2 regions of the Streptomyces sp. NBC_01498 genome follow, and region 1 is predicted to be linked to the other one. Evidence: riboswitches for the same ligand, from Rfam matches in the RefSeq annotation. Region 1 holds a riboswitch; the other holds the start of a gene.
What was found. A riboswitch is a leader RNA that binds a small molecule or an ion and turns the genes downstream of it on or off. The one in region 1 is predicted to bind cyclic di-AMP.
Positions count from the first base shown of each region.

Region 2: linked by a shared signal. The riboswitch ahead of OG875_RS03000 (LysM peptidoglycan-binding domain-containing M23 family metallopeptidase) and the one ahead of OG875_RS28085 (C40 family peptidase) in region 1 are both predicted to bind cyclic di-AMP.

Region 1 covers NZ_CP109598.1:6,574,300-6,581,559, reverse strand. Annotated here, with positions in the region: gene OG875_RS28095 (ATP-dependent Clp protease proteolytic subunit) at 88-723, shown strand; gene OG875_RS28090 (hypothetical protein) at 731-1,039, shown strand; cyclic di-AMP (ydaO/yuaA leader) riboswitch at 1,377-1,548, shown strand; gene OG875_RS28085 (C40 family peptidase) at 1,552-2,022, shown strand; gene OG875_RS28080 (ATP-binding protein) at 2,092-2,526, opposite strand; gene OG875_RS28075 (8-amino-7-oxononanoate synthase) at 2,778-3,917, opposite strand; gene bioB (biotin synthase BioB) at 4,201-5,346, shown strand; gene OG875_RS28065 (adenosylmethionine--8-amino-7-oxononanoate transaminase) at 5,339-6,679, shown strand; gene bioD (dethiobiotin synthase) at 6,681-7,260, shown strand, end outside.
Region 2 covers NZ_CP109598.1:791,632-798,891, forward strand. Annotated here, with positions in the region: gene OG875_RS02990 (STM4012 family radical SAM protein) at 1-519, shown strand, start outside; gene OG875_RS02995 (STM4011 family radical SAM protein) at 527-1,411, shown strand; gene OG875_RS03000 (LysM peptidoglycan-binding domain-containing M23 family metallopeptidase) at 1,576-2,541, opposite strand; cyclic di-AMP (ydaO/yuaA leader) riboswitch at 2,544-2,704, opposite strand; gene OG875_RS03005 (tyrosine-protein phosphatase) at 3,126-3,929, shown strand; gene OG875_RS03010 (DUF6126 family protein) at 3,959-4,117, opposite strand; gene OG875_RS03015 (helix-turn-helix domain-containing protein) at 4,320-4,943, opposite strand; gene OG875_RS03020 (aspartate aminotransferase family protein) at 5,013-6,458, opposite strand; gene hpnH (adenosyl-hopene transferase HpnH) at 6,619-7,260, opposite strand, start outside.

The DNA of each region.
Region 1 (7,260 bases):
CCATCTTACGACCTGTACGTCCTGTACATTTTTTACGGACGGACGACCGGGACACGTCCGGCATCCGCGTCCGAGGAGAGGTACGCCATGAACCGCCCCGCCGCCCGCCACGTCCTGCCGGAGTTCACCGAGCGGACCAGCACCGGAACCCGCTCCCTCGACCCGTACTCCAAGCTCTTCGAGGGGCGGATCATCTTCCTCGGCACCCCGCTGGACGACACGGCGGCCAACGATGTGGTCGTCCAGCTGCTGAATCTCGAATACACCGCCCCGGACCAGGACATCGCGCTCTACATCAACTCCCCCGGCGGCCCGCTGAGCGCCATGACGGCCGTCTACGACACGATGCGGGTCGTCGGCTGCGACGTGTCGACCACCTGCCTCGGACAGGCCGCGTCGACCGCCGCCGTGCTGCTCGCCGCCGGCGCCCCGGGCAAGCGGATGGCGCTCCCCGGCGCGCGCGTGGTCCTCCAGCAGCCGGGAATCGAGGAGCCCGTACGCGGCCAGCCGTCCGACCTCGCCCTCCACGCGGAGGAGTTGCTGCGGCTGCGCGCCCTGATGGCGGGGGCCCTGGTACGGCACACCGGGCAGAGCGCCGAGCGGATCGACGCCGACATCGACCGGGACACGGTCTTCGACGCGGCGGGCGCCGTCGCGTACGGGCTGGTGGACGAGGTCACGCGGGACCGCAGGGCCTCCCTCGGCCTCAACACCCCCGGGTGAACGGCCGATGCCGACACCGGAACCGCCGCCGCTGCCCGCCCTGACCCGCGCCGAGGGCGATGTCGTCGACACCTACCTCCGGGTCGTGGACCTGGTCGGCCGGATCAACCCCGCGCGCACGGACGACACGTACGGCGCGCTGCGCGCCGCCCAGGCGCTGGTGGCGGGCGCCGCCGCCCTGCGTGACGCGCTGGCGCTGATGCACGCGCGGGGCGAGACGGAGCTGCACACGGCGACCCTGGACCGTACGCTCCGGGCACTCGACGGGGAGCGCAGGGCCCGGCGCGTCACCATGCCGCCCGGAACGGTGACTTGACGCGAACCTGCTGAGGACACGCGCCGGGCGGGCCCCTCCGCGCGGCGCGCGGCTGCCCGTTCGGCGTACCGACCCGCCCGGCGCGATCCGGACGGCGACTTGCGGCCCGGAATCCGCCGTCCGGCGGCAACCCCCCACGACACCGCAGGTACGGCGTGCGACCGGCCCTCTCCCGCGTTCACCGGATCGGGCGCATCTACACAAATAGGTCAAGCGTGACGAGAATCACATATCGTCGTTTCAACTCGGAAATGTGCTGAGGCCGCGTCAAGATCCGTCTGACGACAAGCCCCCGCCACCTCGGCGGGGCGGTCCGGGTGGACGCCGAGTCCTGCCGCCGCTCCGGATGCCTGGTCGACACGAGTGGATCGGCAGGAGTGGAGGACCCGGGCAGTTCGGGGCGGTCCGACCATGGACGGCTCCTCGGGGTGAAGTCGCAGCCGCGACCGGACATCTTCGCCTGTCCGAACCCGACAGGTCATCCTTCACAGGCGGCTGACGAAGGGTTGCGCATGTCCGCGCAGACACATGTCCCGTCGCTGCTCTCCCGGGCCGGTACCGCCTCGGTCCTCCTCGCCGCCGTCGGCGGCGCGATGCTGGCGCCCGCCGCCGTGCCCGAGGCCCACGCCCTGCCCGCCGCCTCCAAGGCGCTGAACGTGGCCGCTTCCAAGAAGGGCTCCCCGTACAAGTACGGGGCGACCGGCCCGCACCGGTTCGACTGTTCGGGCCTGACGCAGTTCTCGTACAAGAAGGCCGGCAAGAAGCTGCCGCGCACGGCGCAGCAGCAGTACAACAAGACCCGCCGGGTCTCCGCCTCCGGCCGCAAAAAGGGTGACCTGGTGTTCTTCCACTACAGAGGCAGCGTCTACCACGTGGGGATCTACGCCGGGAAGGGCAGGATCTGGCATTCCCCGAAGACCGGTCAGGTGGTGCGGCTGGAGCGCATCTGGTCCAAGGGCGTGCGGTACGGCCGGGTCCGGTGACGACCGCCGCCGCCACCCGGCCACCGCCGCCGTCCGCCCGCGGCGGCGCCCCGTCGCCGCCGGGTCCGCTCAGTCCCGGGTCCGGGGCGACGGCCAGGGCAGGGTGACCCAGACCGTCTTGCCGCCGTCCTCGGTGGGTGTGATGACCAGTCCGCCGCCGTACTCGGCGGTCAGCGACCGGACGATGACCATGCCGCGGCCGTGGTCCTGCCGGCCGTCGGCCGGGAGCCGGCGCGGCCACCGGGGGTGGCTGTCGGTGACGCCGAGGCGCAGCCACTCGTCGCGCTCCAGCCGGAGGTCGACCGTGAAGACCGGCGACCTGCCGAAGGTGTGCTGCACGGCGTTGGTCGCGAGTTCCGAGAGGATGAGGCGAACCGTTTCGGCGGTGTCGGAGCCGTCCGGCAGCCCCCACTCGGCGAGCACACGCGCGACATGTCCGCGCGCCTGGCGTACCGAAACCGGATCGCTCGGCAGGGTGACGGATGCTTCCTGATGGTCTGCCATGGCGACGCTGCCCCTTCCCACCGGGACGCAGACCGGCCTATGGCTGATGCCCGCGGGTACGTCCCCGGATTGCGCTGCGCGCCACACTGCCATCAACGGCGGCCCCGGGAGGGGTGATCCGCCGGGATTTGACCCCCTCTGTCGCTCTAAGCGGTGAACTCTGCGACGAGAGACCGGATGTGAACACGCTCAAGTTCCGGGTGTCCGCGGCCGAGAGGGGAGGCGCCCGCGTGGTGGCGTGCGCCGGGCGGTCAGCGGGCGTGCGCCCGTGCGTCGGCGGGGGCGGTCGCGACGATCGTGGCCAGCGCCTCCCCGATCTGCGCGTCCGTCAGGTCGGCGCGGGCGGTGAGCCTGATGCGGGAGATCCCGTCGGGCACCGACGGCGGCCGGAAGCAGCCCACCACCAGCCCGGCCGCCCGGCAGTCGGCGGCCCAGCGCACCGCCGCGCCGGGTGAGGGGGCCCGTACGGAGACGACGGCGGCGTCCGGGCGTACGGCGGTCAGCCCCGCCGCGGTCAGCCCCCGGTGCAGCGCGTGCGCGACGGCGCGGGCCCGCACCGCCAGCGACGGGTCCTCGCGCAGCAGCCGCAGACTCGCCAGCGCGGCGCCGGCCGAGGCGGGCGCGAGTCCGGTGTCGAAGATGAACGACCGTGCCGTGTTGACCAGTTGGTCGATCACCCGCGCCGGGCCGAGCACCGCGCCGCCCTGACTGCCCAGCGCCTTGGAGAGCGTGAGGGTGGCCACGGTGCCCGGATCGCCCGCGAGGCCCGCCGCGTGCACGGCGCCGCGCCCGCCCTCGCCGAGCACGCCGAGTCCGTGCGCGTCGTCCACGAGCAGCGCGGCGCCCCGGGTACGGCACACCTCGGCGAGCCGGGCGAGCGGCGCCGCGTCGCCGTCCACCGAGAACACCGAGTCGCTGACGGCCAGGGCCCGGACGCCCGGGTGCGCTTCGAGGGTCTTGTCCACGGCCGGGGGGTCCGCGTGCGGGACGACCACGGTCTCGGCGCGGGAGAGCCGGCAACCGTCCACGATGGAGGCGTGGTTGGCGGCGTCCGACACGACGAGCGAGCCGCGCGCGGTCAGTGCGGTGAGGGCGGCGAGGTTCGCGGCGTATCCGGACGACAGGACGAGCGCCGCCTCGAAACCGCAGAAGTCGGCCAGTTCACGCTCCAGTTCGGTGTGGAGCGCGGTCGTTCCGGTGACGAGCCGGGAGCCGGTGGCGCCCGCGCCCCAGCGGTGTGCCGCGTCGGCCGCCGCGCGTGTCGTCACCGGGTGGTGGGTGAGGCCGAGGTAGTCGTTGCTCGCCAGGTCCAGGAGGGCGGAACCGGCGGCGCGGGGCCGCAGGGTGCGGACGAGTCCGGACCGCTCGCGCCTTTGCGCCTCGTCGTCGATCCAGCCGAACGGGTCCGGTGGCGTGGACGACGCGGACGGGTCGCCGGGCGCGGAGCGCTCGGGCGGCGCGGGCCGCTCGCCCGGCACGGACGCCTCGCGCTGCGCCGACGGCTCGGAAGAGGGCACGGCTCGGGTCCTTCCGCTCGGGTCCTGGTGTCGACGGCCCACCGACCCTAACCGCACGTCGGCGCGGTCCGGGTGTGGTCATCCACACACCGGGACGGGGGCGTCTTGTGGGATTCATTCTTGGCCCGGGACCGCGCCGTAGGACAGGATCGGCGCCATGGACCTGCTGAACACACTGGTGGACAAGGGCCTTCGGCGCGAGGCGCCGTCGCGCGAGGAGGCGCTCGCCGTACTGGCGACGTCCGACGACGAGCTGCTCGACGTGGTGGCCGCGGCCGGAAAGGTGCGCCGCCAGTGGTTCGGGCGGCGGGTCAAGCTGAACTACCTGGTCAACCTGAAGTCCGGGCTCTGCCCCGAGGACTGCTCCTACTGCTCGCAGCGGCTGGGGTCCAAGGCCGAGATCCTCAAGTACACCTGGCTCAAGCCCGACGAGGCGACGAAGGCGGCGGCGGCCGGGGTGGCGGGCGGCGCGAAGCGGGTCTGTCTGGTGGCGAGCGGCCGGGGCCCGACGGACCGGGACATCGACCGGGTCTCGCGGACGATCGGCGCGATCAAGGAACAGGACCCGGAGGTCGAGGTCTGCGCCTGTCTGGGGCTGCTCTCGGACGGTCAGGCGGAGCGGCTGAAGGAGGCCGGCGCCGACGCGTACAACCACAACCTCAACACCTCCGAGGCCACCTACGGCGACATCACCACCACCCACACCTACGCGGACCGGGTGGAGACCGTCCGGCACGCGCGGGGCGCGGGCCTGTCGGCCTGTTCGGGGCTGATCGCGGGCATGGGCGAGAGCGACGCCGACCTGGTGGACGTGGTGTTCGCGCTGCGGGAGCTGGACCCGGACTCGGTGCCGGTCAACTTCCTGATCCCGTTCGAGGGCACGCCGCTGGCCGGGGAGTGGAACCTGACGCCGCAGCGGGCGCTGCGCATCCTGGCGATGGTGCGGTTCGTCTGCCCCGACGTGGAGGTGCGGCTCGCGGGCGGGCGCGAGGTGCATCTGCGGTCGATGCAGCCGCTGGCGCTGCACCTGGTCAACTCGATCTTCCTCGGCGACTACCTCACCAGTGAGGGCCAGGAGGGCAAGGCGGACCTGGAGATGATCGCGGACGCCGGTTTCGAGGTAGAGGGCGCGGGCACGCGGACGCTGCCCGCGCACCGGAGCGACGGATGCGCGAGCGCGTGCGGCCCGGCGGAGGCCGACGAGGAGCAGCCGGCCGACCGGGCGGAGAGCGGCGGGGCCCGTACGGATCTGGTGACCGTACGGCGCCGGGGAGCCGGGACGGATCTGGCGCCCAATGCCTGACACCCGGGCGGCGGACCCGTCCGGCCTGTCCGGGCGGGCCGCCCTCGCGCCGGAGGAACTGCTGGCGCTCGACCGGGCCCATGTCTGGCATCCGTACGGCCCGATGCCCGGCCGCACCGACCCGCTGGTCGTGGAGTCCGCCTCGGGCGTACGGCTCCGGCTCGCCGAACCGGCGCACGGGCAGCGCGAGTTGGTCGACGGCATGGCGTCCTGGTGGTCCGCGGTGCACGGCTACAACCACCCCGTCCTCAACGAGGCGGCGCACGCCCAGCTCGCCCGGATGAGCCATGTGATGTTCGGCGGGCTCACCCATGAGCCCGCCGTGCGGCTCGCGGCCCGGCTCGTGGAGATCACCCCGGAACCGCTGCGGCACGTCTTCCTCGCCGACTCCGGTTCGGTGGCGGTGGAGGTCGCGGTCAAGATGTGCCTCCAGTACTGGCGTTCGCTCGGCCGCCCGGCCAAACGGCGGCTGCTGACCTGGCGCGGCGGCTACCACGGGGACACCTGGCAGCCCATGTCGGTGTGCGACCCCGAGGGCGGGATGCACGGGCTCTGGTCGGGGCTGCTGCCGCGCCAGCTCTTCGCCGACGCGCCGCCCGACGGCTTCGAGCCGTACAGCGAGACGTACGCGGACCAGCTGCGCGGTCTCGTCGCGCGCCACGCGGACGAACTGGCCGCGGTGATCGTGGAGCCGGTCGTGCAGGGCGCGGGCGGCATGCGCTTCCACTCCCCCGCGTATGTGCGGGTACTGCGCGAGGCGTGCGACGAGTACGGCGTGCTGCTGATCCTCGACGAGATCGCCACCGGCTTCGGACGTACGGGCGAGCTGTTCGCGGCGGAGCACGCCGGGATCTCCCCCGATGTGATGTGCGTGGGCAAGGCGCTGACCGGTGGTTATCTCACGATGGGCGCGACGCTGTGCACCTCGGAGGTGGCCGACGGCATCTCACGCGGCGAGGTTCCGGTCCTCGCCCACGGACCCACCTTCATGGGCAATCCGCTGGCCTCGGCCGTGGCGTGCGCCTCGATCGACCTGCTGCTCGGCCAGGACTGGCGGGGCGAGGTGCAACGGATCGGGGCGGGGCTGCGCGACGGACTCGCGGAGACCACGTCGCTGCCCGGGGTGAAGGACGTGCGGGTCCTCGGCGCGATCGGGGTCGTGCAACTCGACCGTGAGGTGGACATGGCGGCGGCGACCCGGGCGGCGGTGCGGGAGGGCGTGTGGCTGCGGCCGTTCCGCGACCTCGTCTACACGATGCCGCCCTATGTGACGGACGACGCCGACGTCGCGCGGATCTGCCGCGCGGTGACGGCGGCGGCGCGGGAGGGCTGAGATGCCGGTGGTGATCGTCTCCGGGACGGGGACGGAGATCGGCAAGACCGTCGTCACGGCGGCCGTGGCGGCACTGGCGCTGGCCGGAGGCCGTACGGTCGCGGTGCTGAAGCCCGCGCAGACCGGTGTCGGCCCCGGTGAGCCCGGTGACACGGCCGAGGTGACGCGCCTGGCGGGCGCGGTCACGGCCGTCGAACTGGCCCGGTTCCCGGAGCCGTTGGCGCCCGCGACAGCCGCCGCGCGGGCCGCTCTGCCGCCCGTACGGCCCGAGGAGATCGCCGAGGCGGCCGGGAAACTGGCCACCGAGCACGATCTGGTGCTGGTCGAGGGCGCGGGCGGGCTGCTGGTCCGGTTCGACGCCGCGGGCGGCACCCTCGCGGACGCCGCCCGGCTGCTGGGCGCCCCGGTGCTGGTGGTGGCGCCCGCCGGGCTCGGCACCCTCAACGCGACCGCCCTGACGACCGAGGCGCTCCGGGCGCGCGGGCTCGACGCGCTGGGGGTGGTGATCGGCGCGTGGCCCGCCGCGCCGGACCTGGCGGCACGCTGCAACCTGGCGGATCTGCCGGACGTGGCGGGGGCGC
Region 2 (7,260 bases), 5.8 Mb from region 1:
GGCTACGAGCAGGTGTCGATGCGGATGTTCCGCCTGCCCGGTGCGCCGCACGAGGGGGCGGACGACTACGCGTGCCAGACGGACGGCATGATCGGCCTCGGCTGCGGGGCGCGCTCGTACACGGCGGATCTGCACTACTCCTTCGACTACGCGGTCGGGATGCGGGAGATACGCACTCTTATCGACGCGTACACGACCACGACCACGGAGGACTTCGCGCGGGCCGAGGTGGGCCGCGCCGTCGACATCGGCGAGGCGCGCCGGCGCCATCTCCTCCAGTCGCTGCTCCAGGCCGAGGGCATGGCACGGGAGGCGTACCGGGCGCGGTTCGGCACCCGTCCGGAGGAGGACTTCCCCGCCGAGCTGACGCGTTTCGCGGATCTGGGCTGGCTCGACACGGGCGCCGGTCCGGATCTGCTGCGTCTCTCGCCCGAGGGGCTCGCCCACTCGGACGCGCTGGGCCCCGCCCTGTTCTCCCCCGCCGTCCGGGCCGCGATGGCCTCGTACGAACTGAAGTGAGACCGACGTGGACCTGACGATCCTCTACCGGGGCCCGCTCGCCTCCTGCGACTACGACTGTCCCTACTGCCCGTTTGCCAAGCGCCGTGACAGCCCGGACCAGTTGCGCGCGGACCGGGCGGCGCTGGAACGCTTCACGGCGTGGGTGGCCGGGCGGACGGACGACCGGCTGTCGGTCCTGTTCACCCCGTGGGGCGAGGGGCTCACCCGCTCCTGGTACCGGCGGGCGCTGACCGAGCTGTCGCATCTGCCGCAGGTCGCCCGGGTCGCCATCCAGACGAATCTGAGCTGCCGCGTCGACTGGCTGAAGGCGGCCGACCCCGCGAAGGTGGCCCTGTGGTGCACGTATCACCCGGGCCAGACACCGTACGACCGTTTCCTCGCCAAGTGCCGTGAACTGGAAGGCGGGGGAGTCCGGTTCAGTGTGGGTGTGGTGGGTTTCCCGGACCATCTGGACCAGGCGCGCCGACTCCGCGCCGACCTCCCCGGCCAGGTGTATCTGTGGGTCAACGCGGCCGAGGGACGCGGGTACTCGGACGAGGAGGCGGCGGAGTGGACCGCGCTCGACCCGCTGTTCCCGTTCAGCCGCCACCCGCACTCGTCGGCGGGGCTGCCCTGCCGCACGGGCGAGTCGGTGATCTCGGTGGACGGCGAGGGCAGGGTCCGCCGGTGCCACTTCGTCCCGGCCGAGTTGGGCAATCTGTACGACGGTTCCTACCGTGAGGCTCTCCGGCCGCGCCCCTGCCCGCTCACGACGTGCGACTGCCACATCGGCTATGTCCATCTGGAGACACTGCCGTTGTACGACGTCTTCGCGGGCGGCGTCCTGGAACGGATACCGGCGGCGCCGCCGACCGGGCCGATGTCCCTTCCTTTCCCGGTGGTTCGGTGACGCGCGAGCGACATCGGGTCCGGAGTTATTTCCACCGGGAAAGGACGAACAGCCGTCGGCCGGCACACGGGGGTGCCGGCCGACGGCTGATTCCGGTGGATCCGATTGCGGCGGAGCCGATTCCGGTGAATCCGATTGCGGTCGGGACCGGGGAGAGAAAGGCGTCAGAGAGAAACGCCGTGCTCGCGCAGATACGCCAGCGGGTCGACGTCGGAGCCGTATCCCGGGCCGGTGCGGATCTCGAAGTGCAGGTGCGGACCGGTGGAATTGCCGGTGGAACCGGAGAGACCGATCTGGTCACCGGCGCCGACACTCTGGCCCGCCGACACGGAGATCGAGGAGAGATGGCCGTACTGCGAGTACTGGCCGTCGTCGTGCCGGATGACGACCTCGTTGCCGTACGACCCGGCCCAGCCCGCCGAGACGACGGTGCCGGGGGCGACCGCCTTGACGGTGGTGCCGGTGCCGACCGCGAAGTCGACGCCGGTGTGGTAGCCGCTGGCCCAACTGCTGCCGGACGCGCGGTACTGGGTGGTGATGGCGGCGCCGTCGACGGGGGCCGTGTAGCCGGACGCGGCGCTCGGCGCGGCGGGCTGCGCGGCCGTGGTGTCAGGGGCGGTGTCGGCGGCGGTGTCGGCCTTCGGGGCGGGCCGAGCGGGCGCGGGCTTCGCCGGGGCGGGCTTGGCGGGCGCGGCCTTCTTCTTCGCGGCGCCGTCGGCACGGCCCCCGGCCGTCGCCTTGGCCTGGGCGCCGATGGTGAGCTTGAGGCCCGGGTGGATCAGCGACGGGTTGTCGCCGACGGCCTCGCGGTTGTCCTCGTAGAGCGTGTGCCAGCCGCCCCGGACGTGGTGCGTCTGGGCGATTCTGGCGAGGTAGTCCCCCGGCTTCACCGTGTAGACGGACCCGCGCTTGGTCCCGGCCCGCTGCCCGGCGGGAGCGGCGGCCGTGTGCGCGACGGAGGCGGCGGACGCGGCGGTGACGGACGACGGGGCACCGGTCTGCTCGGCGGCGTGGGCACCCGTGGCGCCCACGAGCGGAATAGCGAGGGCCGCGCCGCCCGTTCCGGCGACGACGAATCCACGCACTATCGGGTTGTTCCTCGGACGGCGGTGCTTACCCTTTGCGGGCATGGCGAATTCCTCTCCGGCGCCTGCGAGGTGAGCTGTCGGGTTCGGACTGGAGATGCCCGGCCGCGCGTTGACGCGGCTTCACCCCGAGCCGTCCCGATTCTCCGGAACGGCGTACTACCTGGGTCCCCCGCTCCTGCCACACGTGAATGGGTGCTGGATGGATGCGGATTCCGAACGGCGGCAGGATTCGGCGGTCCGTTCGGATTGCGGTGACGTTAAGCCGGGCGGACCGGCGCGGACAACCCGTTGCTTTGCTCCGGCAATCAGTGCCGCGAATACCGGCCGCCGGAACCGGTCACCCTGCGTGGAAACGGACCGGTGAATTCCGTGCGTCGCACCGATTCCCTCGGCCTCCCCCGGCCGGGCACGGCCACACACCGTCACGGATGAGATCCTGCTCACCCACGGACGACTATTTCCCTCCATCTCCCCTTCTTCCTGGGCGTGTTACTCACAATCCGGCATTACGACCAGAAACCCTTTAGTACGACTATTCGATGGGTGCCCATGTCGTAAAGTCGGAGCGCGACAGGTCGGCGACCAGCGCCGTCCGGAGACGCGGAGGAGCTCACGTGACGCACGAGGTGCCGCAGCAGATCCCGTCGGCCGAGCCCGTTCTGGCCGGGGTACGCAACTTCCGCGACGTGGGCGGTCTGCCCACGGTCGACGGGCGGCGCGTACGGTACGGACGGCTCTTCCGCAGCGGCCACCTCGCCCATGCCACCGCCGAGGACAGAGCGTTCCTCACGTCGCTGGGGCTGCATACGATCTTCGACTTCCGCAACGCGGCCGACCAGAAGCTCGACGGCCTGGACGTCGAACTGGCCGGCGTACGCAATGTGAACATCCCGCTCACCGACCCGGCCGACGGCACGGAGTTCTGGAAGATGGTCCGCCACGGGGATCTCGACCAGCTGCGGTCCATCCTCGCGGACGGCAAAGGGGTGTCCCGGATGACCGCTTCGTACCGTTCCATCATTCTGGACCGCACCGCCGAGCACCGGCGTGTGCTGCACGCGCTGGCGGAGGAGAGCCTGCCCGCGCTGATGCACTGCGCGGCGGGCAAGGACCGGGCCGGACTCTCGGTCGCGGTGTCGCTGCTCGCCGTGGGCGTGGAGCGGGACGCGATCGAGGCCGACTATCTGAAGTCCAACGCCCCGGCCCGCCGGTATCTGGTGCGCCGCGGCGACCCGTCGCCCGAGGGAACGTCGCCGGAGGTGCTCGAACTGCTGGCGCCCCTCTTCGACGCGCGTGCCGTGTATCTCGAAACGGCGTTCACGACGATGGAGGAGACGTGGGGCAGCATCGACCGCTACCTCGCGGACGGGCTGGGGCTGACGGACGAGCGGCGCGAACGGCTGCGGGCACGCCTGGTCGACGAGGGGTAGTACGGCCCCGGGCGGGCGCCGGACAGGGCCTACCGGCCTTTGGCGCCCGCCTCGAAGAGCAGATAGAGGAAGCCGGCCAGGACATGGCCCGCGACCAGGTAGGCGAAGAGCCGGATGGCGAGACCCCGGGGGAAATTGCGCTCCTCGTCCATGACGGACGGAGCGGGCGCGGCGGACGAGTCAGACATAACGGGTGAGTCGGGCGTGGCCGACATGTCGCAGGCGGCGGACGGTGCGGGCGCCTCGGACAGCGGCGCCCGCTCCCGACCTCGCCGCTCCTGGACCTGGACCAGGTCCTGCTCCTGCTCCTGCTCCTGCTCCTGCTCCTGCTTCGGTGACGTGTCGGGCATGGTGACGGCCTCTCTCGGTCCGGTGGTGGCTGACCGCAGGTCAGCGGCGGTGGGCCCCGCCCGGCAGGCACAGCTCGGCGACGGGACTGGTCAGCAGGGTGTGTACGAACAGCAGCTCGGCGCCGCCGGGGCCGGCCGCCGCGAGCCGGTGCGGTGTGGTCGAGTCGAAGTGGGCGCTGTCACCGGGGCCGAGGACATGGACGCCGTCCCCGAGGCCCAGCCTCAGCCGGCCCTCCAGGACATGGATCCACTCCTCGCCGGGATGGACCCGGACGAGGTCGCCCTGCGCCCCGTACGGCACGGTCACCCGCAGGGGCTGCATGGCCCGGCCGGAGGCGCTGCCCGCCCGGCGGTACGTCCAGCCGTCGGCCTCCACGGGTTCCGCGCGCGCCGCGCGGATCACGGGGTCGGACTCGGGCGGCACCTCTCCGAGCAGCTCGGAGACCGTCGTACCGTAGACGCGGGCCAGACCGAGCAGCATGGGCAGCGAGGGCTGCCTGCGCCCGGTTTCCAGCCGGGAGAGATGGGCCGGGGAGAGCCCGGCTCTCGCGGCGGCGGCCTCCAGGGTGAGGCTCCGGCCGCGCCGCAGCTCACGCAGGCGCGGGGCGACGTCCGGCAGGTCCTCTGCCGCCTCGGGTTCGCGGGCGTCGGCGGGAAGGTTCATGGGTCCATTCCGCCAGGAATTTTCCTCCGAGGCAAGTTCCTTGCCTCGGAGGCAAGAAACGGGTGTCTGTCAGCGCTGGGCGAGGGCCTGCTTCATCAGCGTCCGGCCGAAGTCCCACATCAGCCCACCCCCGCGATGGGCGTCGTCCATCACCGCCGTGAACGCCGTCACGAAGCGGTCGACCTCCCGCTCCCCGACGTTCAGCGGGGGAATCAGCTTGATCACTTCCAGCCGGTCCCCGGAGACCTGGGTGAGGATGCGGTGCTTCTGGAGCAGCGGCACCACGACCATCTGCGCGAAGAGCCCCTTCCGGGCCGCCTGGAGCATCGTCCAGCGGCTCCGCAGCCCGAGCGAGGCGGGCCGCCCGAACTCGATGCCGATCATCAGCCCCCGGCCGCGCACCTCGCGCAGCAGTTCGTACCGGTCGACCAGCGCGGCCAGCCGTGACCGCAGCAGATCACCGGTCGCCCCGGCGTTGGCGACGAGCCGCTCGTCCTCGATCACCGACAGGACCGCGAGACCGGCCGCCATCGCCTGGGCGTTGGAACCGAAGCTGGCCGAGTGGACCAGGACCCGGTCCATCGAGGAGTAGACCTTCTTGAAGATCCAGTCCTTGCCGAGGGTCGCGCCGACCGGCACATAGCCGCCGGAGAGCGCCTTGGCCACACACACCAGGTCCGGCTCGACGCCTTCCTCGTGCTGGTACGCGTAGAAGTCCCCGGTCCTGCCGAGCCCGCTCTGCACCTCGTCGGCGATCAGGAGCGCCCCGTGCCGGTGCAGCAACTCCTGTGCGGCCCGCAGGAATCCGGGCGGCGTGGCGTGCACGCCCTTGCCCTGGATCGGTTCGACCACGAAGCCCGCCACATCGCCTCGGGCCAACTCCCGCTCCAGGGAGTCGAGATCACCCATCTCCAGGGCGGTGTCGGGGAGCAGCGGGGCGAAGCCGTCGCGGAACCCTGCCTCGCCGTTGACGGAGAGCGAGCCCGTGGTCAGGCCGTGAAAGGCGTGGGAGCAGTAGAGAATCCTGGGCTTCCCGGTGGCGTACCGGGCGAACTTCAGGGCCGTCTCGACGGCTTCCGTACCGCTGTTGCCGAAGAAGACCCGGTCCAGGTGCGGGCTGTGGGCGAGCAGTCGCTCGGCGAGCAGGCCCGGCAGCGGCTGGCAGTCGAAACGGGTGAGATCGGCGAGCGAGGCGTCGAGGACGTCGTGCAGGGCCTTGCGTACGACGGGGTGGTGGCGGCCGAGCCCCATCACGCCGAAGCCGGCGAGCATGTCGAGGTAGTCGTTGCCGTCGGCGTCCCAGAAGTAGGCGCCCTCGGCGCGTTCGTAGACCTTGTCGAAGCCGAGGGTGCGCAGCATGCGCGGGAGTTGGTGGTTGAGGTGCGCGGAGTGCAACTCGTAGCGTTCACCGCCGCGTTCGGCCAGCAGTGTCGCGAGGTCGAAGCCCTTGCCCGGGGCGGGTGCCGCCCGGGGCCCGGTCTTCCCGGCCGTCACGTGCTCCGCGGACTCCGTCATGCCGTCATCCCGTCGTCTCCTCGCTGTGTCCTCGTACCGCGCGGTGCCGTGCGGCACGGCCGGTGGCCGCGCGCGGCCGACGGAGGGGCGGGCGGCGGTGGCCGCCCTCCCCTCCGCCGACCGGGACGTCACGCGCCGCCGGTCGTACGCCGCACGGGTCTCACGTGCCGCCGCTGACCGTCTCCCGTACCGCTCGCAGCGACTCCTTGAGGGAGCCCATGGTGGCGAGCACGGCCGTCGGTTCGTAGCCGCAGTGCGCCATGCAGTTGGCGCAGCGCGGGTCCTTGCCCCGGCCGTACTTGTCCCAGTCGGTCTCCTCGACGAGTTCCTTGTACGTCGGGACGTACCCGTCGCTCATCAGGTAGCAGGGGCGCTGCCAGCCGAAGAGCGAGTAGTTGGGGATCGCCCAGGCCGTGCACGGGAAGTCGGCCTTGCCCTCCAGGAAGTCCAGGAAGAGCGGGGAGTGGTTGAGGCGCCAGCGGCTCCTGTTGCCGCCGGAGAACGCCTTCTTGAACAGTTCCCGCGTCTGCTCGACGCCCAGGAAGTGCTCCTGGTCGGGCGCCTTCTCGTAGGCGTACGCGGGCGAGATCATCATCTCGTCGACCTTCAGGTCGTCGTTGAGGTAGTTGAGGACCTCGATGATGGTCTGCGGGGTGTCGGTGTTGAAGAACGTGGAGTTGGTGGTGACACGGAAGCCGCGCTTCTTGGCTTCCTTCATCGCCTCCACCGCCTCGTCGAAGACCCCTTCCTTGGCGACGGACTCGTCGTGCCGCTCGCGCAGGCCGTCGATGTGCACGGCGAA